2 regions of the Thermus thalpophilus genome follow, and region 2 is predicted to be linked to the other one. Evidence: riboswitches for the same ligand, from Rfam matches in the RefSeq annotation. Region 2 holds a riboswitch; the other holds the start of a gene.
What was found. Region 2 has a riboswitch for thiamine pyrophosphate ahead of L0D17_RS02560 (thiamine ABC transporter substrate-binding protein). Riboswitches for the same ligand answer to the same signal wherever they lie in the genome.

Region 1: another riboswitch for thiamine pyrophosphate. It lies ahead of thiE (thiamine phosphate synthase); the one in region 2 lies ahead of L0D17_RS02560 (thiamine ABC transporter substrate-binding protein).

Annotation. Positions count from the first base shown of each region.
Region 1 is NZ_JAKTNS010000024.1:8,583-16,064, reverse strand. Features, by position in the region: gene L0D17_RS08990 (phosphoadenylyl-sulfate reductase) at 1-398, opposite strand, end outside; gene L0D17_RS08985 (precorrin-2 dehydrogenase/sirohydrochlorin ferrochelatase family protein) at 386-1,039, opposite strand; gene L0D17_RS08980 (uroporphyrinogen-III synthase) at 1,036-1,797, opposite strand; gene L0D17_RS08975 (nitrite/sulfite reductase) at 1,808-3,553, opposite strand; TPP riboswitch at 4,044-4,153, shown strand; gene thiE (thiamine phosphate synthase) at 4,223-4,843, shown strand; gene thiS (sulfur carrier protein ThiS) at 4,830-5,024, shown strand; gene L0D17_RS08960 (thiazole synthase) at 5,025-5,807, shown strand; gene L0D17_RS08955 (NAD(P)/FAD-dependent oxidoreductase) at 5,804-6,733, shown strand; gene thiC (phosphomethylpyrimidine synthase ThiC) at 6,730-7,482, shown strand, end outside.
Region 2 is NZ_JAKTNS010000003.1:109,747-117,228, forward strand. Features, by position in the region: gene L0D17_RS02555 (ABC transporter permease) at 1-268, opposite strand, end outside; gene L0D17_RS02560 (thiamine ABC transporter substrate-binding protein) at 272-1,306, opposite strand; TPP riboswitch at 1,325-1,418, opposite strand; gene L0D17_RS02565 (alpha/beta fold hydrolase) at 1,424-2,272, opposite strand; gene L0D17_RS02570 (hypothetical protein) at 2,242-2,481, opposite strand; gene L0D17_RS02575 (fuculose-1-phosphate aldolase) at 2,478-3,056, opposite strand; gene rpoC (DNA-directed RNA polymerase subunit beta') at 3,114-7,482, opposite strand, start outside.

The DNA of each region.
Region 1 (7,482 bases), on a different contig from region 2:
GCCCGGGTGGGGGATTGCTCCCGCCTAAGGCCCGTGAACCAGGTATCGTACCCTTCCAGGGCTTGGAAGAGCGGCTCCACCTTGCGGATCTGGCAGCAGCGGTGGGGGTCGGTCTCGTAAAGCCGCCCGTAGCGGTCTTCCTGCTCCTCCCGGGAAAGGGTGGGGGTGAGGTTCACCAGGCGGAAGCCCAACCGCTTCTGCAACGCGTCCCGGTAGGCGTAGACCTCGGGGAAGTGGTAGCCGGTGTCCAGGAAGAGCACGGGGATGTCGGGCTTGGCCTTTAGGAGGAGGTGGAGCACCGCCACATCCTCCGCCTGGAAGCTGCAGGTGAAGCAGGGGTTTTGGCTTTGCGCCAGGGTTTCCTCCACCAGGGTTTGGGCCGATCTCACCTTGTCCACGCCGCCACCTCCTCAGCTAGGGCCTTCTCGGCCTGGGCGATGGCCTTGGCCAGGCCTTCTTGGGGGTCCAGGTCCAACGCTTCCAGGGCTTGGTCCACGATGCGGTACCAGAGCCGTTTCCGTTCCTCAAAGCTCGGGATCCGGGCGATTTTGGGCCTTAGGGTGCGGAGAAAGACCACGAGCTCCCCATAGGCTTCCGGGAAAAGTTGGCCGAGCCGTTCCTTGAGGCGCACGGCCAAGGCAGGGGCCGCCCCCGAGGTGGAAAGGGCCACCAGGAGTTCCCCGCGGCGGAGGACGGCGGGGAGGATGGCGCTGGCGTTTTCCGGGTCGTCCACGGCCACGAGGAAGACCCGGCGCCGCTCCGCTTCGGCCTTGACCTGGGGGTGGATGGCCTTGTCCTTGGGGTGGCTCACCACCAGGAAGTAGCCCTCCAGGTCCCCCTCCCGGTAGCCCCGCCGGAGCCAGCGGATCCTCCCTTCCCGTTCCAGGGCCGCAAGGCCCCAGAGGTCCTCTTCTGCCAGGACCGTGAGTCGGGCCCCGGCCTGGAGGAGGGCCTGGAGCTTGGCCCCGGTTTCCGGGCCCCCGGCGATGAGGAGGACGGGGCGGTTTTGGAGGTCTAGCATCAAGGGGAAGTAGGTCATACCGCCTCCTGGAAAAGGGCCCTCTTGAAGCCCTGGAGCATGCTGCCTAAACGTTCCGTTTCGTCCACGTAAAAGGGCTTCACCCCCCACTCCCTTAGGGCGTCCGCGGTGACGCGGCCTACAGCCACTGCCTTCACCCGGGTGTTGAGGGCTTCCCTTAGGGCCTGGGGGTCCTTCGCCCCTTCAAAGAGGAACTCCACCTGAAGGGCGGCCACGAAGGCCACCGCCTCCACGGTGCCTTCCCGGATGGCCGCCTCCAGGGCCCGGATGCCTTCGGGGTTGGGCAGGTGGCGGTAGGGCATGAGGGGAAGGACCGCATACCCCCGTTGCGCCAGGGCGGCTTCCAGAAGGGGTAGGGGCTTGCCGTAAAGCTGGAGCGCCGCCCTGCCGGGGCCTGGGGGGAGGAGGGGGATGAGGCTTGGGCTCGTGCCGTCCCCCGTGGCGTGGGGGGGTAGCCCCTCCTCCCGCAGGACCCGGGCCGCCTTGGCGCCCCGGGCCAGGCGGTGGGCTTGGGCCAGGGGGGCCTTAAGGTCCAGGCCCAGGGCCCTACCCCCCTCCAGGAGGTCCCGCACCCCCACCCCGGTGGTGGCGAGGAAGAGGTTCACCCCTTGGCTCAGTTCCCGGAGGCGGTCCTGGTACTCGGGCACGGGTACCCTTTCCGTGCTCTGGGCGGGGAGGAGCAAAGGCGTGAAGCCGAGCTTCTCCGCCAGGGCTTTAAACTCCTCCCTTCGCCTTAGGCCGGCGTAGGCGATGCGCATGGCCACCTCCCTATACGGCGCACTCCCCGCGCCCAAGCTGCACGCTGAACGCCTCCCCTTCCGCCCCCAGGTCCTGGTAGAACTCCGGGGCCTCCGCGTAGGGAGGTACCTCCTGAAGGTCCTGGAGAACGGCCTTGAAGGAGGCGGGCCCCACGCGGTCCAAGTAGGCTTGGAAGCTCTCCCCATTCTGCCGCTCCGCCTCGTAGCGCTTTAGGATCCGCTCCACCGCCTCGGGGACCCGGCGGGCGGGGATGCGGCCCACCACCTGGCCGAAGCGGGCCTCCCCCTCCCGGGTGCGCCCGCCCAAGAGGAGGACGTAGTGGGGCACCTCGCGGTCCTCCACCTTGCGGCTGGAGCCGTAGAAGCCGATGTCGGCGATGTGGTGCTGGCCGCAGGAGTTGGGGCAGCCGGAGATCTTGATGCTGATGGCCTTCACCCCTGGGTCCTGGGCCAGGGGTAGGGCCTCCAGCCTTTCCCCCAGGGCTTGGGCTAGGCCCCGGGAGCGGGTGATGGCCAGGTTGCAGGTGTCGGCCCCAGGGCAGCGGGTGATGTCCAGGACGGTGTGGGCCTCGGCGTGGGCTAGGCCCGCCTGCAAAAGGGCCTCGTAAAGCCCCCCTAAGGCCTCCTCCGGGACGAAGCGGAGGAGGAGGTTCTGGCTGATGGCGCTCCGGATCTCCCCAGCATAGGTTTCCGCGATCTCCGCCAGGGCCCTAAGGCCCTCCGGGGTGATGTCCCCCAAGGGTAGGCGGACGGTGACGGTGTAGAAGCCTTCCTGCTTCTGCCGGAAGAGGTTCGTGCGCCGCCAAGCGTCAAAGCCCGGGGCGAAGGAGAAGGGCTTTTGGGGAGGATTGGGGAGGCGAGGGGGCGGGGCTTCCTCGGGAGGGGCCCAGGCCTCGAGGTCCGCCCCGCTGGCCGTGAGCTTCACCAGGCGCCGTTCCTCCCGCACCGCCTCCCGGAAGGCGGCGATGCCCCACTTCTTCACCAGGAACTTGAGCCGGGCCTGGGTGAGGACCTTGCGGTTCCCGTAGCGGTCAAAGAGGCGGATGATGGCGAGCATGGTGGGGAGGAGGTCCTCCTCGGGGGTGAAGGGCTCCAAAAGCTCGGCGCTCATGGGGGCCGCCCCAAGCCCCCCGCCCACGTAGATGCGGAAGCCCCGCTTCCCCCCCTCCACCGCCGCCACCACCCCGATGTCGTGGATGGGGGTGCGGGCGTGGTCTGTGGCGCACCCTTCAAAGGCCACCTTGAACTTACGGGGCAGGTTCTGCCCCACGGGGTGGCGGAGGAAGTAGCGGTACGCCCGCTCCGCGTAGGGGGTGACGTCAAAGGGCTCCTCCGGGGAGACCCCGGCGTAGGGGCAACAGGTGATGGCCCGGATGGAGTGGCCGCAGGCCTCCCGGGTGGTGAGGCCCACGGCGTTCACCGCCCGGAGCACCTTGGGCACGTCCCGGCGGTGCACGTGGTGGAGCTGCACCGCCTGGCGGGTGGTCACGTGGGCCAGGCGGTTTTCCGCGTAGCGCTCGGCCACCTCCGCCAGCACCCTTAGGCCTTCAGGGGTGGTGCGGCCCACGGGGAGCTTGATGCGGATCATGTGGTGCTCGGGGCGTCCCCGGATCCCATAGATCCCGTTCTTAAGGCGAAAGACCCGGAAGTCCTCGGGGTCTTCCTCCCCCGCCTCGAGGCGGGCGATCATGGCCTCGAGGTAGCGGATTTCCGCTTCCACCGCTTCGTCCTGCTGGATCTCCCTAACCCCTGGCATCTTCCCTCCCTCCCCCGGCCTCGGGGGTTACCCAGGAAGATATACCATTGAGTCTGTAAAAGTCAAGGGTATGCGCCACCAAATCCTGGGCCCCGTAGGGGGAATGGACGGGGGTTGGGGCGACGTGGGAGGGGTCCCTGCGGGTGTTCCCGCTAGGCGGCCGAGGTCGCTTAGGGCTACACCCAAGGCCAGAGCCCCCCACCGGGCCGGGATGGGAAGGGTTTGGCCCGGGGCGTCCCCAAAGGGTTGGAAGAGGGGTAACAAAAGAAGGCCAAGGGCCAGGGGGGAAGGAGGGCGGCAAGGAAGAGGAAAAGCGCCCCGGCAAGAAGGAGCAGAAAGGCCGCCACGGCCAGGCCCAGGTGCATGGGGTCGGGCCTGGGGGAAGAATGAAGGGAGCCACAGGAGAAGGGCGGGGGCGAGACGGGGGCGCATGGGTTTTTCCCAGGGTAGCTTCCTTCCCTTTCCGGCAAGGGGGGCGTGCTATAGTAAGGGGGCAGGCTAGGGGTGCCCCAATGGAGGGGCTGAGAGCTGGGTGTTTCCCAGCAACCCTTGGAACCTGATCCGGGTAATGCCGGCGGAGGGAAGCCTATGCGGAAGACCCAAATCCCCCAAAACCCAACACCCCGTGGGCCGCGTGGGCTTTTCCCGCTGGCCTGAGGGGGTGGAAGGTTGCTTGGGAGGCTCTACCTGGTGGTGACCCCAAGGCCGGGGTGGTCTAGGGAAAAGATTTTGGACCGCACCGAGCGGGCCCTTGGGGGCGGCGTGGAGGTTTTGCAGCTTCGGGCCAAGGACTGGGAGGCGAGGCCCATCCTGGAGCTGGGAGAGCGGATGCTGGCCTTGGCCAAGGGCTACGGGGTTCCCTTTTTCCTCAACGACCGCCCGGACCTGGCCGCCCTCCTGGGGGCGGATGGGGTGCACCTGGGGCAGGGGGACCTCACGCCAGCGGAGGCGCGGCGCTTCTTCCAGGGCTTAATCGGCCGCTCCACCCACGCCCCGGAGCAGGCGCTAAAGGCCCTGGATGAGGGGGCCGATTACCTTTCCGTGGGGCCGGTGTGGGAGACGCCCACCAAGCCGGGGCGGAAAGCGGCGGGGCTGGGCTACGTCCGCTTTGCGGCGGAGCACCTGGGGGAGAAGCCCTGGTTCGCCATCGGCGGCATTGACCTCATCAACCTGGACCGGGTCCTCGAGGCTGGGGCGAGGCGCGTGGTGGTGGTTCGGGCCATCCTGGACGCCGAGGACCCCGAGGGCGCGGCCAAGGCCTTCCGGGAGCGGCTTTATGGTGTGGCTTAACGGCGAGCCCAAGCCCTTGGAGGGCAGGACGCTTAAAGAGGTCCTGGAGGAACTGGGCGTGGCCTTGGAACGGGTCGCCGTCCTCCTCAACGAGGAGGCGTTCCCTGGGGCTGAGGTGCCGGAGCGGGTCTTGAAGGAGGGCGACGTGGTGGAGGTGGTGGCCCTGATGCAGGGGGGCTAGATGGATAGCTGGAAGGTGGGCGACCGGGAGCTAAAAAGCCGCCTCATCCTGGGGTCCGGCAAGTTCAAGGACTTCGGGGTGATGCGGGAGGCCATAGAGGCGGCGGGAGCGGAGGTGGTGACGGTTTCCGTGAGGCGGGTGGAGGTGGGGGCCCCGGGGCACGTGGGGCTTCTGGAGGCCCTGGAGGGGGTGCGGCTTCTCCCCAACACCGCCGGGGCCAAGACGGCGGAGGAGGCGGTGCGCCTCGCCCGGCTGGGCCGCCTCCTCACCGGGGAGAACTGGGTGAAGCTGGAGGTCATCCCCGATTCCACCTACCTTCTCCCTGACCCCTTGGAGACGCTAAAGGCCGCGGAGAGGCTTTTGGAGGAGGGCTTCGTGGTCCTGCCCTACATGGGGCCCGACCTGGTCCTGGCCAAGCGGCTTGCCGCCCTCGGCACCGCCACGGTGATGCCCTTGGCCGCCCCCATCGGCTCGGGCTGGGGGGTGAGGACCCGGGCCCTTCTGGAGCTCTTCGCCCGGGAGCGCCCAAGCCTCCCCCCGGTGGTGGTGGACGCCGGGCTTGGCCTTCCCTCCCATGCCGCGGAGGTGATGGAGCTCGGGCTGGATGCCGTCCTGGTCAACACCGCCATCGCCGAGGCGGAGGACCCCGTGGCCATGGCCGAGGCCTTCCGGCTTGCGGTGGAGGCGGGGAGGAGGGCCCATCTGGCAGGCCCCATGCGGCCAAGGGAGGCGGCGAGCCCCTCGAGCCCCACGGAGGGGGTGCCCTTGGGGAGGCGGGGGTGAGGGCCGAGGTGGCCGTGGTGGGGGCGGGGATCATCGGGGCCCTCACCGCCTACGAGCTCGCCAAGCGGGGGCTTCAGGTGGTCCTGCTGGATGCGGGGAAGGAGGGGGCCGCCACCCGGGCGAGCGCCGGGATGCTCGCCCCCTACCCCGAGGGGCTTTCGGGAGAGCTTCTTGAGGCGGGCCTTTTCGCCCTGGACTACTACCCCGAGCTTTTGGCGGAGCTAAGGGACGAGGGTTTTCCCGTGGAGGCCGGCTTTTCCGGCACCTTCGTGGTGGCCCTGGGGGAAGGGGAGAAGGCGGCCTGGCAGGCGGAGGAGGCCCTGCCCTATCCGGTGCGGGGGGGCTTGGGGGCGAGGCGCTTTCCCGGGGGCTACCTCCACGCCGCGGCGCTCCGGGAGGCCCTCCTTGCCCTCCTGGCCCGGAGGGGTGTTTCCCTCTGGCCCGTGGAGGTGGAGGCGGTGGAGGAGGGAAGGGTGGCCTTCCCGGGGGGTGCGGTGCAGGCCCGACATGTGGTCCTTGCCGTGGGAGCCTGGGCCGCCCGCTTTGGCCTCGGGGTGCGGCCCCTTAGGGGGGAGGCCCTCCTCCTCCAAGGCCCCCCTCCCCCCGGCCCCCTCTTCGCCGGGGAGGGGTACCTCCTCCCCCGGGGGGGAGGGGTCTACGTGGGGGCCACGGGGCGGGAGGGATGGCGGGAAGGGGTGGACCTCTTTGGGCTCCGGTGGCTGGCCGACTACGCCCACGAGCGCTTTCCCCTCCTGGCCGAGGCCCGGTTTAGGGGAGCGGTTTGGGGCTACCGGCCCATGGGGGAGGTCTTTGTGGGCGAGGTGGGGGAGGGCGTGTACGCGGCGGCGGGGCACGGCCGAAACGGCGTGCTCCTCGCTCCTTGGACGGCGAAGCGGCTTCTAAAACTGATGGGGGTGGAAGGATGACGCAGCTGGAAGCGGCGAGGAAGGGGATCATCACCGAGGAGATGGCCTACGTGGCGGAGCGGGAGGGGGTTTCCCCCGAGTTCGTGCGGGAAGGGGTGGCTTCGGGGCGGATCGTCATCCCCCGCAACAAGAACCACGCCACCTTGGTGGACTTCAAGGGTATTGGCGAGGGGCTTTCCGTGAAGATCAACGCCAACCTGGGCACCTCTTACGATTACGTGGAGGTGGAGGAGGAGGTGGAGAAGGCCAAGGTGGCCATCCGCTACGGGGCGGACACCATCATGGACCTCTCCACCGGGGGGGACCTCAAGGAGATCCGGCGGCGGATCCTCGAGGTGGCCACCGTCCCCCTGGGCACCGTGCCCGTCTACGAGGCGGAGTTCCGCGCCGCCAAGCGCAAGAACTTCTTTGACATGTCCGCGGACGAGCTCTTTGAGGTCATTGAGGAGCACGGGAAGCAGGGGGTGGACTACATCACCGTGCACGTGGGGGTGACCTTGAAGAACCTGGAGGTCTACCGAAATAGCCCCCGCACCACGGGCATCGTGAGCCGGGGAGGAGGGCTCATGGCCGCCTGGATGCTCCACCGGGGGGAGGAGAACCCCCTCTACGCCCGCTTTGACGACCTCCTGGACATCGCCCGCACCTACGACATGACCCTCTCCCTGGGGGACGGTCTGCGTCCCGGCTCCCTGGCGGACAGCACCGACCGGGCGCAGATCGCCGAGCTCCTCACCATTGGGGAGCTG
Region 2 (7,482 bases):
CGAAGGGCAAAGTGGAAAGGGAGAGGAAAAGGGCCCGCAAGGGGAAGCGCCGCCGGAAGAGGAAGGCCAGGGGGAGGGCCAGGGCGAGGGTGAGGAGGGCCGAGGCCAGGCCGTACTCCAGGCTAAAGCGGTAGCGCTCCCAGTAATAGGGGTTGGTCCAGGCGTTCCAAAACCCCTCCCCTACGCCCAGGAGGAGGAGGCGGAAAAGGGGGTAGAAGAGGGCGAAGGCGAGGAAGGGGAGGACCACCCCCCTGGCGAGCCAGGCCATCGCCTAGCGCCGCCCCCGGCGCACCGCCTCCGGGCTTTGCCCCTGGAGGACCACCTTGGTCCACTCGTCAATCCAGCGCTCCCGGTTCTCCGCCATGCGCTTGGGGTCCAGCCGCACGCTCCCCACGGGCTCGGGGGCGAAGCGGAAGACCTCGGGCAGCTTGGCGTCCCGGCGGGCGGGGTACATCCACATCTCCGTGGGGATGTTCTCCTGCACGGGGCGGGAGAGGAGCCAGTCCACCAGCTTCTTGGCCCCTACCAGGTTCTTGGTGCCCTTCAGGATGCCCACGAACTCCACCTGGAAGAAGGCGAGCTCCGGGAACAGGTTGGCCGTGGGGGGCTCTTGGTACTTGCCCTCGGAGTAGTAGACCTCGGCGGCGGGGCTGGTGGTGTAGGAAACCACCAAGGGCCGGTCCCCCTTGTAGAGGGTGAAGTGGGTGTAGTAGGCCTCGCTCCAACCCTTGGCCACCCGCACCCCGCCGTCCCGGAGCTTGGCCCAGAAGTCCAGGTAGCCGTCCTCGCCGAAGCGGGCCACGGTGGCCATGAGGAAGGCGAGGCCGGGGGAGCTGGTGGCGGGGTTTTCCACCACCAGAAGCCGGGCATACTCGGGCTTGGCCAGGTCCTCGGGGGCCTTGGGCAGGGGCCGGTTCTGGAAGTAGGCCCTATCGTAGTTCAGGCTCACCCAGCCGTAGTCCACGGGAAGGGCCCGGAAGGTGGGGTCCAGGAGCAAGGTGGCCTTGAGGTTTCGGATCTCCGGGCTCCGGTAGGGGAGGAGGATGTCCGCCTCCAGGGCCCGGGAGAGGAAGGTGTTGTCAAAGCCGTAGAGGACGTCGGCGATGGGGGCGCTTTTGGTGAGGATGGCCCGGTTCAGGGTTTCCCCGGCATCCCCCGCCTTGAGGATGCGAAGCTTAAGGCCCGTTTCCCGCTCAAACTGGGCGATGAGGCCCTTGTCCAGGGAGAAGCTTTGGTGGGTGAGGAGCGTGATCTCCTGGGCCAGGCCGAAGGCCAAAAAGAGAAGCAACGCCAAGGCTTTACGCATAAACCCCTCCTTGTCACCGGGAGGGGCCCGTCACCTTCCCTACGCCGGCATTACCCGGATCAGGTTCCAAGGGTATCTCTCAGCCCCTTTTGGGGCACCCCCGGTGACGTCCTTAGTCTACCACCCTTGAGGGACGAGGACGTGGGCGAGGGCGGCGCGGAAGGCCTCGGCGAAGGCCTCGGGGGCGTCTATCCAGGGATAGTGCCCCGCCCCGGGCACCACCCGGATGGGCGCTTTGAGCCGCTCCGCCACCTCTTCGGCGTAGGGGTAGCTGGTGCCGTCCAGCTCCCCCACCACCACCGCCAGGGCCTTGCGGGAAGGGGCGAGGTAGGGGGTGTAGTCCAGGCGCCAAAGCCCGTTGTGCAGGAAGGCCAGGGCCGGGGTGTCGGGGCCCAGGATGCCCGAGCCTTCCGCCAGCCACTCGTACTCCAGGCGCCCCCTTGGGCTTGGGAACATGAGGCGGTCAAAAAGAAGCTTGGGTTCGGCCTTTTCCAAGGCGGCCTTGAGGTTTTCCTCCGGGTCTTCCCCCGGGGTGAGCCCCGCTGCCTCCGCCAGGCGGGCGGCGAGCCAGGGGAAGTTCACCCAAGGGCCTAAGAGCAAGGCCCCTTCCGCCTCGGGGTAGCGGCGGAGGACCTCCAGGGCCACCACCGCCCCGAAGCCGTGGGCCAGAAGGCCAAACCGCTCTATCCCCAAGGCCTCGGCCAGGGCCAGGGTGTCCTCCACCAGGGCGTCAAGGGTGAAGAGCCGGGGGTCTTGCGGAAGCTCCAGGCTCCGCCCCGAGCCCCGCTGGTCAAAGTAGACCACGCGGAAGCCTTCCAGGTGGTCCTGGAGGCTTTCCCGGAGGACGTAGGCGTTTCCCCCGGGGCCCCCGTGGAGGACCAAAAGGGCGGGGGCGTGCACATCCCCCACATCCTCCACATAGAGCTCCGCCTCCCCTACGGGGATGTAGCCGATTTCTTCCCGCATCCCCTATAGACTACCCCATCCTCCAAGGTAAAGGTCCAGACCCTGACCCCGGGGAGGCCCTCCGCCAAGGCCTTGGCCTCCTCCGAGGCGCCGAAGACCTGAAGGAGGAACACCCCTTCCCCCGCCAGGAGCCAGTGGGGGTGGGGAAGCCTTTGCGCCAGCGCCCAAAGGGGTTCCCGTTCCTTGCCCTCCACGAAGAGCACCTTCATCCCTTCCCCCAAAGCCGATGGTAAAGGAGGATCTCGGCGCTTTCCTCCAAGGTGGTGAGGAGGCTATAGGCCTCCAGAAGCGCTTCTTCCGGCTTTTCCTTGCGCCCCAAGGCAAAGGCCCCATGCCCCTTGAGGAGGCAGACCGGGTGCTCCCCGAGCGCTTCCGCCACCGCCAAGGCCGCCTCTTCCGTGGCGGAGGTGGTCTTGGGGGAGAGCACGGGGACTTCCTTGAGGTGGTACTGGCCCTCGAGGTCCAAGGGTACGAGCCGCTCCAGGTGCAAGGAGAGGGCCACCGCCACCCGGGGGTGGGCGTGGACCAGGGCCTTGGCCCCCGTCCGCCGGTAAACCTCCCGGTGGATCACGCTTTCCACGCTGGCCCCCGGGGGGAAGGGGCCCTCTAAGGGCACCTCCACCAGGTCCTCCGGGGTAAGCCGGGCCTTCTGCACCCCGCTTTTGGTGATGAGGAAACCCTCCTTGGTGCGCGCGGAAAAGTTGCCCGCGGTGGCGGAGATGAGGCGCTGGGCGAAGAGGTCTTCCCCCACTTGGCGAAAGGCGGCGTAGAGCTTGGCCAACATGGCCCCATTATGGGCCAAGAGACGGCGGGGAGAACCCGCCGCCTCTTAAGCCTTTCCTTAAGCCTGCTTGCCCGGCTGTTCCCGGCGGGGGGCCCGGCGGGCGGGGGCCTCCTTGGTGGCCTCCACCGCCTCCTTGCGGGCCTCCTCCAGGGCCTTCAGGGTCTTCTGGTCCACCACCTGGGTGAAGCGCACGAAGTCGGAGCCGGTGCCGGCGGGGATCAGGCGGCCCAGGATGACGTTTTCCTTGAGGCCGATGAGCTCGTCCTTCTTGCCGGCGATGGCCGCCTCGGTGAGGACGTGGGTGGTGTTCTGGAAGCTGGCGGCGGAAAGCCAGCTCTTGGTGGAGAGGGCGCTCTTGGTCACCCCCATGAGGAGGGGCTTCCAGGCCACCGGGGTCTTGCCCTCGGCGATGAGCCGCTCGTTCAGGGCCTCCACGTCCCACTTCTCCAGGACCTGGCCCTCCAGGAGACGGCTGTCCCCGGGGTCGGTGACCTCCACGTACTTGAGCATCTGCCGCACCACGATCTCGATGTGCTTGTCGTGGAGCTTCACCCCCTGGGCCCGGTAAACCTTCTGGATCTCGTCCACCAGGTAGCGCTCCACCGCCTCCGGCCCCTTGGCCTCCAGGAGCTGGTGGGGGTCAATGGCCCCGCGGGTTAGGGGCTGGCCCGCCTCCACGTAGTCCCCGTCCTTCACCACCAAGCGGGCGTCCTTGGGGAGTTTGTACTCCTTGGCGAAGCCCTCGGACTCCACGAAGACGGAAAGCTTCTCCTCGGTTTCCTCAATGCGCACCACGCCGTCAATCTCCGAGATCACTGCCTTGGCCTTGGGCCTGCGGGCCTCAAAGAGCTCAATGACGCGGGGCAGACCCTGGGTGATGTCCGTGCCCGTGGCCACGCCGCCGGTGTGGAAGGTGCGCATGGTGAGCTGGGTGCCGGGCTCCCCGATGGACTCCGCCGCCACCACCCCCACCGCCTCGCCGATGGACACGGGCCGGGCCATGGAAAGGTCATACCCGTAGCACTTCTGGCACACCCCGTAGCGGGTCTGGCAGGTGAGGGGGCTCCGCACGGGCACTTCCTTGATCTCCCCGGCCTCCGCCCCCTTGATGAGGAGGTTCACGTCCTCCAAGGAGAGGTAGCGGCCCTCCTCGAGGCGCACCCCCTGCACCTCCACCTCCCGGGCCAGCACCCTGCCGTAAAGCCCCGCCTCAATGTCCGAGCGCTTCCTGAGGCGCAAGGAGCGGGTCACCTCGTCGGGCTGGAAGAGGGGGACGGAGATGTAGTTGGTGGTGCCGCAGTCCGCCTCCCGCACCACGATCTCGTGGGCCACGTCCACCAACTTGCGGGTGAGGTAGCCCGAGTCGGCGGTCCTGAGGGCGGTGTCCGCCCCACCCTTCCGCGCCCCGTGGCTGGAGATGAAGTACTCCAGCACCGTGAGCCCCTCGCGGAAGGAGGAGCGCACCGGCACCTCAAAGGTTTCCCCCGAGGGCTTTTGCATGAGGCCCCGCATGCCGCAAAGCTGGCGGATCTGCTGCGGGTTACCCCGGGCCCCGGACTGGGCCATGACGTAGAGGGGGTTGAAGGGATAGTTCTCCTCAAAGTTCTTGAAGACCGCCTGGGTGACCTTCTCCGTGGTCTCCGTCCAGAGCTGGATCACCTGGTCGTAGCGCTCCCGGTCGGTGAGGAAGCCCATCTCGTAGGCTTGCTCAATCTGGCGGAGCTTGCGGTCGGCCTCTTCCAGGTACTTCTGCTTCTCCGCCGGGATCACGGCGTCGTCAATGCCGATGGTGATCCCGCTGGTGGTGGAGAGGGTGAAGCCGTAGTACTTGAGGGCGTCCAGCAGCTTGGCCGTTTTTTCAATGCCCAGGCGCAGGAAGGACTGGTAGACCAGGTCCTTGAGGGAGTTCTTCTCCTGGGGCACGTCCATCTGGAGGAGCTCCTGGGCCACCTTCTCGTCCCCCACCGCCTCGCCCACGATGCGGGCGAAGAGGATGCGGCCCGGGCTCGTTTCCAGCCGCTTGCCCAGGTAGCGCACCGTGACCACGTCCTGCAGGTCCAGAAGGCCGTGGGCCACGGCCAGAAGGGCCTCGTCCGGGTTGGCGAAGACGAACTTGAGCCGGCCCACGCTGGTTTCCTTGCCCGCCACCTTAATGGGGGCGTTCAGGGCCACCTCGCCCCGCTCGTGGGCGGCCAGGGCCTCCTCGGGGGTGGCGAACTCCCGGCCCGCCCCCTTCTTCTCCCGCCGGACCTGGGTGATGTAGTAAAGCCCCAGGATGATGTCCCGGCTGGGCTTGGCCAGGGGCTCCCCGGAGGCGGGGGAGAGGAGGTTGTGGGCGGAGAGCATCTGGATGCGGGCCTCGGCCTGGGCGAAGGAGGAAAGGGGCACGTGCACCGCCATCTGGTCCCCGTCAAAGTCGGCGTTGAAGGCCTCGCACACCAGGGGGTGGAGCTGGATGGACTGCCCCTCCACCAAAACGGGCTGGAAGGCCTGGATCCCCAGGCGGTGCAGGGTGGGGGCCCGGTTCAGGAGGACCACCTTCCCGTGGATCACCTCTTCCAGGGCGTCCCACACCTCGTCCTTGATGTCCCGCTGGCGTTCCAGCATGCGCCGCGCCGCCTTGACGTTGGGGGCGATGCCCTTTTCCTCCATCTTCTTGAGGAGGAAGGGCTTGAAGAGCTCCAGGGCCATGCGCTTGGGCAGGCCGCACTGGTGGAGCTTGAGCTGGGGGCCCACCACGATCACGCTTCGGCCCGAGTAGTCCACCCGCTTGCCCAGGAGGTTCTGCCGGAAGCGCCCTTGCTTGCCGGAGAGGACGTCGGTGAGGCTCCGCAAGGGGCGGTCGGAACCGGGGTTGGTCACGGGGGCCCCACGGCGGCCGTTATCGATCACGGCGTCCACCGCCTCCTGGAGCATGCGCTTCTCGTTGCGGATGATGATCTCCGGTGCCCCCTGGGCCAAGAGCTTCTTCAGGCGGTTGTTGCGGTTGATGAGGCGGCGGTAGAGGTCGTTGAGGTCGCTGGTGGCGAAGCGGCCCCCGTCCACCTGCACCATGGGGCGAAGGTCCGGGGGCAGGACGGGGACGGCCTCGAGGACCATCCACTCGGGGCGGTTGCCGGAGTCCAGGAAGGCCCGCACCACCTCCAGGCGCTTGCGGGCCTTGGCCCGCCGGGCCCGGGAGGGGTGCTTCATCTCCTCCAGAAGCTCTTTTTCCAGGGCCTCGAGGTCCAGCTCCTTGAGGAGGGCCTGGATGGCCTCAGCCCCCATGCGGGCGTCGATGTCGTAGGCCTCCACCACCCGCACCACGTTGCGGACCAGGTCCACCTCCACCCGGCCGTGGATCTCGCTTTTGACCTTGCCCCCGTCCGCCAGCACGTCCCCCGGGGCCACCCGGTCGCCGGTGGTGACCTCCACGTCGTCTTCAAAGGGGTAGAGGCGGGCCTTCATCACCACGATGCTGGCGGGCTCGTGCAGGTGGACCACGCCCTCGGCCTCGGCGATCACCTCCTCCTCGGGGTCAATGGCGGCCACGATCTTGTCCCCCGGTGCCACCCTGGCCCCTTCAGGCACCACCACGTTCATGTGGGGGGCCACCCGGTATTCCTTGGGCTCGGTCCACTCCAGGGAGAGGGTGAGGTAGACGCTTTCCCCTTCCTCCTCCGCCTCCACCACCTTGGCGTGCATGTGGCGAGGCAGGCGCAAAAGGCCCTTCCCTTCCGCCAGGGGCTGGCCTTCCTCCGCGATCTCCCCGTGCACCACCAAGGGGGTGAGGCCCACGGGGAGGAAGTAGCGGGCCACGGGCTCCTCGTTTTGCAGGAGGGTGAGGAGGTAGCCTTCCTGGAGCTCCGCAAGCTCCACCACCCCCCCTTCCTCGGCCCGGAGGAGGTAGGGCTCGGGAAGCTCCGCCAAAATCTCCCCGGGCTTGTACGCCTCCTTCTCTACCCAGGCGGCCAGGGGCAGGCGCAAGGCGGCCCGCTCCTTCTTCAGGTAGTCCACCACCACCCGGCGGGGGAAGCGGTACAGCGCCACCCCGTCCATGCGGCTCACCACCCCGGGGGCGAGCTCCTGGCCCTTCACCACCTCCTCCCCGTCCTTCACCAGGGCGTCCACCCCCGTGGGCAAGGGGTAGGTTTCCTGCTTGCCGTAGCGGAGCTCCCGGTACTCCTCGTCGGTGAGGAGCTGGCGCTTTTCCACGGGCACGCCGTTCAGGATGGCCCCCTTGGGGTCCAAGACGATGTACTTGCTGAAGTAGAGCACCTGCTCCAGTTCGGTGGCGGAGAGGTCCAGGAGGGTGCCGATCTTGGAGGGCACGTCTTTGACGAACCAGATGTGGGCGGCGGGGGTGGCGAGCTCAATGTGCCCCATGCGGTAGCGGCGCACGATGCTCTTGGTCACCTCCACGCCGCAGCGCTCGCACACCTTGCCC